3 regions of the Arthrobacter sp. FW306-1B-F12A genome follow, and region 2 is predicted to be linked to each of the others. Evidence: riboswitches for the same ligand, from Rfam matches in the RefSeq annotation. Region 2 holds a riboswitch; each other region holds the start of a gene.

The links. Region 2 has a riboswitch for cyclic di-AMP ahead of AC3WJU_RS03560 (hypothetical protein). Riboswitches for the same ligand answer to the same signal wherever they lie in the genome.
Region 1: linked by a shared signal. The riboswitch ahead of AC3WJU_RS17935 (aggregation-promoting factor C-terminal-like domain-containing protein) and the one ahead of AC3WJU_RS03560 (hypothetical protein) in region 2 are both predicted to bind cyclic di-AMP.
Region 3: linked by a shared signal. The riboswitch ahead of AC3WJU_RS14490 (M23 family metallopeptidase) and the one ahead of AC3WJU_RS03560 (hypothetical protein) in region 2 are both predicted to bind cyclic di-AMP.

What each region holds. Positions count from the first base shown of each region.
Region 1 is NZ_JBYSXD010000045.1:14,252-17,518, forward strand. It holds gene AC3WJU_RS17930 (sensor histidine kinase) at 1-1,206, shown strand, start outside; cyclic di-AMP (ydaO/yuaA leader) riboswitch at 1,371-1,544, shown strand; gene AC3WJU_RS17935 (aggregation-promoting factor C-terminal-like domain-containing protein) at 1,547-2,284, shown strand; gene AC3WJU_RS17940 (bifunctional glycosyltransferase family 2/GtrA family protein) at 2,445-3,267, shown strand, end outside.
Region 2 is NZ_JBYSXD010000004.1:102,924-106,190, reverse strand. It holds gene AC3WJU_RS03565 (flavin-containing monooxygenase) at 1-919, shown strand, start outside; cyclic di-AMP (ydaO/yuaA leader) riboswitch at 1,004-1,149, shown strand; gene AC3WJU_RS03560 (hypothetical protein) at 1,164-2,279, shown strand; gene AC3WJU_RS03555 (PucR family transcriptional regulator) at 2,438-3,267, opposite strand, start outside.
Region 3 is NZ_JBYSXD010000029.1:29,836-33,102, forward strand. It holds gene AC3WJU_RS14485 (iron-dependent transcriptional repressor DtxR) at 253-948, shown strand; cyclic di-AMP (ydaO/yuaA leader) riboswitch at 1,074-1,281, shown strand; gene AC3WJU_RS14490 (M23 family metallopeptidase) at 1,284-2,102, shown strand; cyclic di-AMP (ydaO/yuaA leader) riboswitch at 2,248-2,414, shown strand; gene AC3WJU_RS14495 (NlpC/P60 family protein) at 2,420-3,184, shown strand.

The sequences.
Region 1 (3,267 bases), on a different contig from region 2:
CTCAATGCACGCATCCTTGCAGGCCAGGTGAGCAGTGATGCCGGCTTCTTGTCCTCCGATGCCACACGTGCGCCGTTGTCGCCCAGCGACGCCCGAATCCTGTCGGCGCTCCCGTCCGATGGCCGCCCGGTTGATCGCACGCTGTCCACTGGCGGCTACCGGCTGGTGGCCACCGAAACTCCATACGGCGATGTTGTCATCACAGGTCTCCCTCTCGCCTCGAAAGAGGACACCGAGGCCTCCCTCGTCTGGACCATGGTGCTGGTCTCCTTGGGCGGACTGGTCCTGATCGGGCTGGCCGGAACCGTGCTGATCCGCCGTACCATGCGGCCTTTGGAGCAACTCTCCGACGTCGCCACCAAGGTGTCGAAACTTCCGCTCGACGCCGGTGAAGTGGCCCTCGCGGTGCGTGTTCCGGCGTCGGCGGCCCATCCGAGCACCGAAGTGGGAAGCGTCGGCCATGCTTTGAACCTGATGCTGGACAACGTCTCGAGCGCCCTCGAGGCCCGCCAGCAAAGCGAAACCAAGGTGCGCCAATTCGTCGCGGATGCGTCGCACGAACTACGCACTCCGCTGACCGCCATCCGCGGCTACACCGAACTCTTGCGCATGACCGAGACGTTCACCGAAGACGGGCGCAAGTCGCTGGGCCGGGTGCAGAGCCAGTCCGAACGCATGACCACCCTCGTGGAGGACCTCCTTCTCTTGGCCCGGTTGGACGAAGGGAAGGCCCCGGAATTCACCGATGTGGACCTCACGCAGTTGGTGATCGAGACCGTCAGCGACGAGAAGGTCATGGCCCCCGAGCACATCTGGCAGCTCAAGCTCCCGGATGAGCCCCTCACGGTCCGCGGCGACACCACCCAACTCCACCAGGTTTTGGCGAATCTGCTCTCCAACGCCCGCAAGCACACCGAGGCGGGAACCACCGTGGTCACGGGCGTGATGCGCTCCGCCGATGGCAGCGCCGTGGTGACCGTGACCGACAACGGCCCGGGCATCCCGCCTGAATTCCAGGGCAGGATCTTCTCCCGCTTTGCCCGTGCCGACGCCGCCCGGTCCGGCTCCGAGGGCACCTCCGGCCTCGGCTTGTCCATTGTGGAATCCATCGTTCAGGCGCACGGCGGCACGGTCGAAGTGGCGTCGCGGCCTGGCCGGACGGAGTTCGCGGTGCGGCTCCCGGCGCTCAGGACTGCCCCGGCCTGACGGGCGAACCAGAAGAGTACGACGCCGGTGCGCGGCGCGCGCAAGTCGACGCACCGGCGTCGTGATCTCCGTTACCTAAATGTGACTTAAGCTGGATCCTCCTGTACCGTCGAATAGGTGCGCTGGATCATTCCGGCCACCGCCGGGTAGGCGCCGAGCTCTGCCACTCCCCGGTGCCCAACAGTCCAGGCAGAGACGGGGGACCCAGGTCTCCGGGCAAGCGCTCATGTTGAGCCAGCCCTAGGGGTGAAGCCGTGCCGCCACGTTCCGCCGTGGCCACGGCCGGATGACCTCATCCGAATCCGACAGCTAACTCCGCAGGCGTCGAGAGGCAATCACCATGTCTGATTCCAAGGATCAGTCGCGCCCTGTTGCGCGCCACCGCGGCGAACCTGCCCGGAGAAACAAGTCACGTTCCACGCTGAGGCGAGCCGCCTCGAACCTCGGCACCGGCCAGCGCATGGCAGTTGTTGCCGGCGTCGTTGCCGTGTTCCTCGGCGCAGGCGCTGCCACCCAGGCCGCCGGACAAGCCATCAACGCCCAGGACATGAGCCGCACGTCCGAATCCCGCACGGTGGATCACTCAGCCACGCCTTCGGCCACCGCCACGCCGTCGGCGAGCGCAAGCGCGAGCCCCACGCCGAGCGCTGCGTCGACGCCAAGCCAGGCAGCCGCGCCCGCTCCGGCCGCCGTCGCGCCCCAGGCTGCCGCACCGGCCGCACCCGCTGCACCCCCTGCTCCAGCGGCACCGGCTGCACCCGTCGCCGTCGATGATCCCTCCGGCGCCCAGGCCTACGCCGCAAGCATCCTTCCCTCCTACGGTTGGGGCCAGGGCGAAATGTCGGCCCTGATCACCTTGTGGAACAAGGAATCGGATTGGCGCACCACTGCCACCAACGCCTCCAGTGGCGCTTACGGCATTGGGCAGTCGCTGCCGGCCGAAAAGATGGCGTCCGAAGGCGCCGACTGGCAGACCAACTACCAGACGCAAATCCGCTGGGGCCTGAACTACATCAAGGAACGCTACGGATCGCCGTCCGCGGCATGGTCCTTCCACTTGGCCCACAACTGGTACTAAGCCAAGAGCCAACCACAAAGTACGTCGAGGTCCGTCCCTTCCGGGGCGGGCCTCTCCGTTTCTTGGCCAGGCAAGTGATGCGCCACGCTGGTCACACATCCACAGCCACGTCACAGGTTCCGCCTAAAGCCTTCATATTCGGCAACGGCACTCTGGATACATGACGCTCATCGAATCCACCTCCGGAACCCTGAAGGACCCCGCGGTGGTGCCGCCGGGCCTTCCCATCCAACCCAGCACTCCCATCCAGCGCGGCACGGGGCGGCGCGCCCCCGTGGACACCCACACCGCCATCCCCGTCCTCGACGTCACCATCCCCGTCTTCAACGAGGAACGCGATCTCGAAGAGTGCCTGCGCAGGCTTCACGGCCACTTGCGCGAATCCTTCCCGCATGGCTTCCGCATCACCGTGGCTGACAACGCGAGCACGGACGGCACGTTGAAAATCGCGGAGCGCGTAGCCCGGGAACTGCCTGAGCTCGCGGTTGTCCACCTTGACGAGAAGGGACGCGGCAACGCCCTTCGCAGGGTGTGGCTTGCATCGCCGTCGCCCGTTCTGGCTTACATGGACGTTGACCTTTCCACTGACCTCGCCGCACTGGCGCCCCTTTTGGCGCCGCTGATCTCCGGCCATTCGGACCTCGCCATCGGCACACGGCTGACCCGTAACTCGCGGGTCGTCCGCGGCCCCAAACGCGAGTTCATTTCGCGCAGCTACAACTTGATGCTGCACTCGTTCATGGGTGCCCGCTTCAGCGATGCCCAATGCGGCTTCAAAGCGATCCGGGCAGACGTCGCCCAGCAGATCCTCCCGCACACCATGGATAACTCGTGGTTCTTCGACACCGAACTCCTGGTCCTCGCCGAACGCTGCGGGCTCCGGGTCCACGAAGTTCCCGTCGACTGGATCGACGATCCCAATTCCAGCGTCGACGTGGTGCGGACCGCCCTCGCCGACATCCGCGGCATGGTCCGGCTCACCC
Region 2 (3,267 bases):
GCACGATTCCCTTCCCGGCCTGCCATTTCCAGCCGCCCGGGGGACCTTTCCCGGCAAAGACGCCATGGCCGAATACCTCGAGAATTACGCCACGAACTGGGAACTCCCGGTACGCCATGGCGCCCGCGTCGTCGGCATCGAGCGGGAGGACGGCCGGTTCCGGGTGCAGTCGATCGCCGGGTCGATCCTGGCGAGAAACGTTGTTGTTGCCACGGGCCCGAATACACAGCCACGGGTCCCGGCGTTCGCCAGGGATCTCGATCCAGGCATCCACCAACTGCACGGAGCGGAATACTCCAACCCGGACTCAATTCCGCCCGGAGATGTCCTGGTGGTCGGCTCCGGCACCTCCGGCGTCGAAATCGCCCTGGAGCTCGCACCCACGCACCGCACCTACATCGCAGGAAACCCTCCGTTCCACATTCCGGGCCCCGTGACGCGATACGCCGGCGGGCTTTGGTGGCTCTTCATCCACAAGGTGCTGAACAGATCCACCCCTATCGGCCGCAAGGTCGCGCTCGGGTTCACCCAGCACGGCGCGCCACTGATCCGGACCTCAACGCGGGAGCTCGACGCCGCGGGAGTCACCCGCCTACCACGCCTGAAGGGCACGCGCGATGGCCAACCCCTGACCGATGAAGGCCACGCGATACCGGTGTCCACGGTCATCTGGGCTACTGGTTACCAACCGGACTTTGGCTGGATCCAAGGACTTCCCACGGATGAGGACGGCTGGCCGCTCACCCTCCGGGGCGCCGTGGAACAACTCCCAGGACTGTTCTTTGTGGGCATGCCCTTCCAATACGGGTTGACCTCCGGCCTCGTGGGCGGGGTCGGCCGCGACGCCGAACACGTCGCGGGACTCATCGCCGGCCAGGCCGGGCAAAAACGGGTCACCGCGCCCGTTATTCAAATGTGACATTGCATGCCGGCTGTTGTAACGTCGAGGGGCGACCCAGTCCCCAACCGGGCCGCTTCCGGGTTGACGCCGAGCTCTGCCGCAACCCGGAATCCGCCAGACCCACGGCAGAGACGGGGGACCCAGAGTCTCCGGGCCCACTTCAGGCCCTTGGGGTGAAGCCGCCACGCGCGGCCGGACGGCCTCGTCCGAACCCGACAGCTAACCTCGAAGGCGTTGAGAGGCAATCACCATGTCCCCAACCATGGATCAGCCTCGCCGTGCCCAAGTGGCGGGCGAGAGCACCAAACCAACCGGACGTCGTCGGGCCACAGACAGCGAACCGTTCATCGCTGCGGCGGCTTCCGAACCTTTGAGTTCGACGGCGGCGCCCACCCCCACGGCAACACCGACGACGGCGGCACCCACAACGCGCGCGGCCGCCCGCGCAGCCGAACGGAAGCGGGCCTCAGAAGCCAGCGAAACTGCGGCCATTCAAACAGTGCCTGCCGCGGCGGCAGAACCTGCCACTGCGGCCATACCGACTGTCGCTGCCGAGACCGCGGCTCCTGCGACAGCTGAGCCGGCCACTGCGGCCATACCGACGGTGTCTGCTGCGACCTTGGCTCGCGCGGCAGCAGAGTCGGCCAAAACCGAGAACGCAGCCACAACGGCACTTCCCGCGGCAACCCGCGCCGGCGCCGGTCCGGCGACCCTTACCGGTTCCTCCTTCAGCCGTGAACCACACGCCGTCCTCAAGAAGGCCGCCGCCGTCCGGACGATGAGCAACCGAATGGCAGTGGTGACAGGTGCCCTAGGCATCTTGTTGGCCGCCGGCTCCCTGGGACAAGCCCTCGAGTTGCCCTTCTTCGGCCAGGAATCCCGTGCCCAGGACGCTGCCAGCGCAGACAGCCAGGACTCCACGCAATCCGGCGCTCCTTCCACGACGCCAAGCACCTCCCCCAGCGCTGCGGAATCACCTTCGGCAGCTACCCCGAGCGCCAAGTCCGGCCAGGCCGGGGACCCGGCGCAGCATTCGCCGCAAGGACCGGTAGCTGTCGAATCGTCGAGCGTCCCTGCACCGTCGATCTCCGTTCAGGTTCCTGCCCTCCCGTCAGCGCTGCCCCCAAGCCTCACCCCGGCGCCTGTTCCTTCCACCCCGGTTCCGGCCCAGCCTGCGCCTGCTCCCAGCCCCGGTCCGACCGGACCCGCTAGCCCAACCCCGACACCGGATCCGACGGATCCAGCGTCTCCGACTCCCGCACCCACAGGTTCTTGGAAGCCGCGGACCCCGGCCAGCCCCACACCGACGCCACCGCCTACCCAACCGGGCGTCGATCTTGGGTCGATTCTGGACGCAGCAACCAAGGCACTGCAGTGAGGATGGGAGGGCATCGAGCATTTGCCGTCGAGTGGCACGGACGGTGCTGCCGGAACACCCGGACGCAGATGATTCAGCACCGCCCGGACCGCTGGCGCTGCAGCCTTCAGTTGAGGCAGTTCAACAAGTAGGCCAGCGCGGTTTCCGGTACCTGCGCTTCAAATCCGCGGTCGGCCAGCCCAGCGGCGCGCCTTGAGCGTTGCGTGGAGTTCGAGCCGGGTGGCGCCATTCAGCGGATCCGCTCCGATAAGCTGGCGGACCCTGGCCAGTCGGTTGTAGATGCTGCTGCGGTGCAGGTGGAGCTTCGAGGCCACATCCTGAACGGAGCCGTCGCTGTCGTAAAGCAGTTCGAGCACGGGCAGCAGCTCGCCGTTGCGGTCGGCGTCCTCGATCTCCTGGAAGTGCACGGAACCCGAATCGTCCCAGCCCCCGGGCGCCTGTAGCCGTTCGAACAACTGATAGATCCCGGCCGAGCGGCTGTCCACGAGCTCGCCGAGCGGAGGATCGACGGCGGCAGCCTGGGCCGCGAGCTTCGACTGCCGGTACGCCCGGCCCAGTTGGCGAATAGCCGCAAACGGCTCGCTGATGCCAAGAATGACGCGGTCCACTTTTCGGCCGGCGCGCTTGGCGAGTTCCAGCTGATAGTGGACCAGGACCTGGGCATGCTCTGCCCGTCCGCCCGTTTCGCGGAACAACAGGACCGAGTGCGTCTCAGTCCCGGCGCTGAAAAGCACGGAATCGACCCCGATAGTAGCCTGCAGTGCGGCGGAGCGGTGCGTCAGGGTCGCCGCGATCGGATCAGAGACGCCGCCACTGTCCGCAGCATCGAGCACGGTCACCAGCTGCCACGGTCCCCTGCCTTGGATCTCCTTCCATCCCGCCACGGCCGCCACCGCGTTGGACTCGCCTTGGCATGCAGCGAGGAATTCCTGCTCACGGCGTCGCCGGAACTCCGATTCCGCCGTGTTGGAATCGAGCAGCAACCCCG
Region 3 (3,267 bases), on a different contig from region 2:
GTAGCGGCCTAGATGGGTCGTGGCAGGTGGCAAGCTGCCCCTTCGACTCCCCAATTCTGCCTGACGCCGCAGTCGGGGGCAGAACCGAAGGTGTCATAGTCCGCCACGTGGAAACCATTGTTCGGCCGGCTCAGGAGAGGACGGCGGACCGGGCGGTGGACAAGCGCCGGAATTATCCGGAGTAATTCCAAATAAGCTAAGCTTGGAGCTGGCGAAAATACGCAAGATACTGCGCTCGAGGAGCTGAGCTGGATGACGGATCTGATCGATACCACTGAGATGTATCTTCGGACCATTTTGGAGCTTGAAGAAGAGAACATCGTGGCTCTTCGCGCCCGCATCGCCGAGCGCTTGCGGCACTCCGGCCCCACCGTTTCCCAGACGATCGGGCGGATGGAGCGCGACGGCCTGGTGATTGTGTCCAACGACCGGCACCTTGAGCTGACTGAAACGGGCCGGAAACGCGCCACCGAGGTCATGCGCAAGCACCGGCTCGCCGAACGGCTCCTGGCAGATGTCATTGGACTGGACTGGGCCTACGTGCACGATGAAGCGTGCCGTTGGGAGCATGTCATGAGTGAGCGCGTGGAACGGCGGCTCTATGAGTTGCTGGACCACCCCACGGAATCGCCCTATGGCAAACCCATTCCCGGACTCGAAGCGCTGGGTGGAGCCGCGTCCCACGCCTTTACGGATGGCGTGGTCAACCTTCTTGACGCGATGAACGAATATTCACCTGAAAACCGGGTCACCGTCAGCCGGCTGGCTGAACCGATCCAGGTGGAACCGGAACTTCTGGTCCAGTTGGACGAGGGCGGAATCCGCCCGGGCGCCAGGGTGTCCCTGGAGCGCGTAGGGGAGTACATCTCCGTTCGCGTGCCCAATATCGAGGGCGCGCTGGAGCTGCCGCCTGAGGTCGCCTCGCACGTGTTTGTCACGGTCGCCTAGCCGGCCCGGCGGGGTCGCCCGCAAAGATAACGAAATTATTACCGTGGGGCTTAATCCCCTATAGTTAAATACTGGCGCCGATACCAAAGCGTTACCTGATCCGAAGCCGAGTTCTGCCAGCGGATCAGGTGGATTAGTCCATTCACTGGCAGAAACGGAGGAACCACCATCGGCTGTCGAAAGACGGCCTTGGGGTGAAGTCCGTAGCGGAAGTGCAAACAACGCAAGGCCCCTCCGGGTACCTTGCGTTTCGTGCCCTTCGCGCGGACCGGGTCCACGATCTCTCTGGCCCGAATCCGACAGCTAACTTCGCAGGCTTGCCAGAGAGGAAAACCTTGACCACGCAGAACACCAGGGGCCGCAGGCGCGCGTCCGGTCCTACTGCTGAGCTGCGGAGCACAAGCGCCGTCGAGCACGAGCGGCCGCGCGATCCCCATCGCGAACTTCGCCGCCGCAAGGGTCCTTTGCGACAGATGGCCGAATTCGCCGCCGCGAGCGGAGCGGGACAGAAGGCCGGAGTGGCCCTCGCCACGACGGGCCTCATCCTGACAGTCGCCATGCCGGGCACCGGCGCCATGACGGCCACGGCGGATTCAAGCCAGGCCGCCTCGGCTGTGGGCACCCAGCCCGAGATTCCGGCCGCGGCAAGCGCCACGATCGACTTCAGCCGTGCCGCAGTGTCAACCACGGCGGATCCGGACAGCAAGCTCAAGCAGCTCTTGAGCGCACAGTCCGTCGGCACCATCAAGACCTCGTCCTCCAAGGGCACCCTGGGGGCGCCCCTGGACACCCTGACCACGGCCTCGCCTTTCGGCTACCGCGTGAATCCCATCACGGGCGGTTTGGGGGAGTTCCACCGCGGCCAGGACTTCGTGGCCCAGTGCGGCACCCAGGTCCATGCTGCCGCGGCCGGCAAGGTCACCTTCGCCGGCTGGCATCCGTATGGCGGCGGAAACCGCATTGTGGTGGACCATGGCAACGGCCTGGAAACCACGTACAACCATTTGTCGTCGTTCAACGTCCAGGTGGGCCAAACGGTTGGCCGAGGCGATGTCATCGCATTGAGCGGCACTACGGGCGCCTCCACGGGCTGCCACCTCCACTTTGAAGTCATGGTCAACGGCGACGTCGTTGACCCCCTGGGCTGGCTGTAGCCAATCCGATGGAAGTCTCTCGCATGCTTGTCACGCTCCGTGACCTGAATGTGACATTCAGCCAAAACTCATGTACCGTCTAACTCGCATCAACTTTTAGAGAGTTGATGCACTCGGGTGGATTGCCTAGCTCTGCCACTGCCCGAGGTTCCGTTCGCAAAACATCGTCTGGCAGAGGCGGGGGACCCACTTTTGGTCATCTTCACCGATGGCCTTGGGGTTAAGTCGCACGACTTCCGAGAGGGAGGAGTGTGGCCGGATGACTCCCATCCGAATCCGACAGCTTACCTCGCGGGCATAGGGAGAGGCCTCTTAACGTGTCTTCACGCTCTACTGTTGCGCGCCACCGTGCCGTGGTCACCAAGACCAACTCGCTTGCCGTTATCGCTAAGACTGTCGGCAGCAACGCCGGTGGCGTAGGCCGTCAGGCAGCCGTTATCGCAGCTGCTTCCGGTCTGGTGCTCACTAGCGGTATCGCAGCCAACGCTGCAGAAACCAACGTTCCCCGCGAGTCCACTTCGACCTCCGCCCTGGAAGTCCAGTCCATCGCCCAAGCCAGCATTTCGGCCGACTCCTCCGTCGCCATCAAGTACGAACGCCCGGTGGTTTCCACCGAAGCTGCTCCGGTTGTCGCAGCTCCGGTTGCCACCCAGGAAGCCGCTCCGGCTTCGCAGGCTGCCACGGGTGCCGCTACCGGCTCCTCGACGCTTTCTGTGACCGCTGCTGTTTCGCCCGCCACGAAGGTTGCCAGCGGCAAGGGCGCAGCGATTGCTGCCGCAGCTTACGCTCAGCTTGGCGTTGCCCAGGACTGCACTGCCCTGGCCTCGAACTCCCTGGCCGCTGTTGGCATCAACTTCCACGGCTGGCCGGCAGACTACCTCTCCCTTGGCCGTACGGTCAGCGCTGCTGAAGCGCAGCCGGGAGACCTGGTCTACTACCAGAACGGTGGCATGGGCATGGCCCACATCGCTGTTTACGTCGGCAACGGCATGGCAGTCCACGGCGGCTGGAACGGTGGCACCACCGCCCTTTACAGCGTCAATGTCGGCTCCGGCCCGGTCTTCATCCGCGTTGGTGGCTAAATAGCCCCGGTTACATAGCTTCACTGGAACATCCCCGCTGGTCCGCCGGTGGGGATGTCCTGTTTTAACGAGCGTGCGCTTAC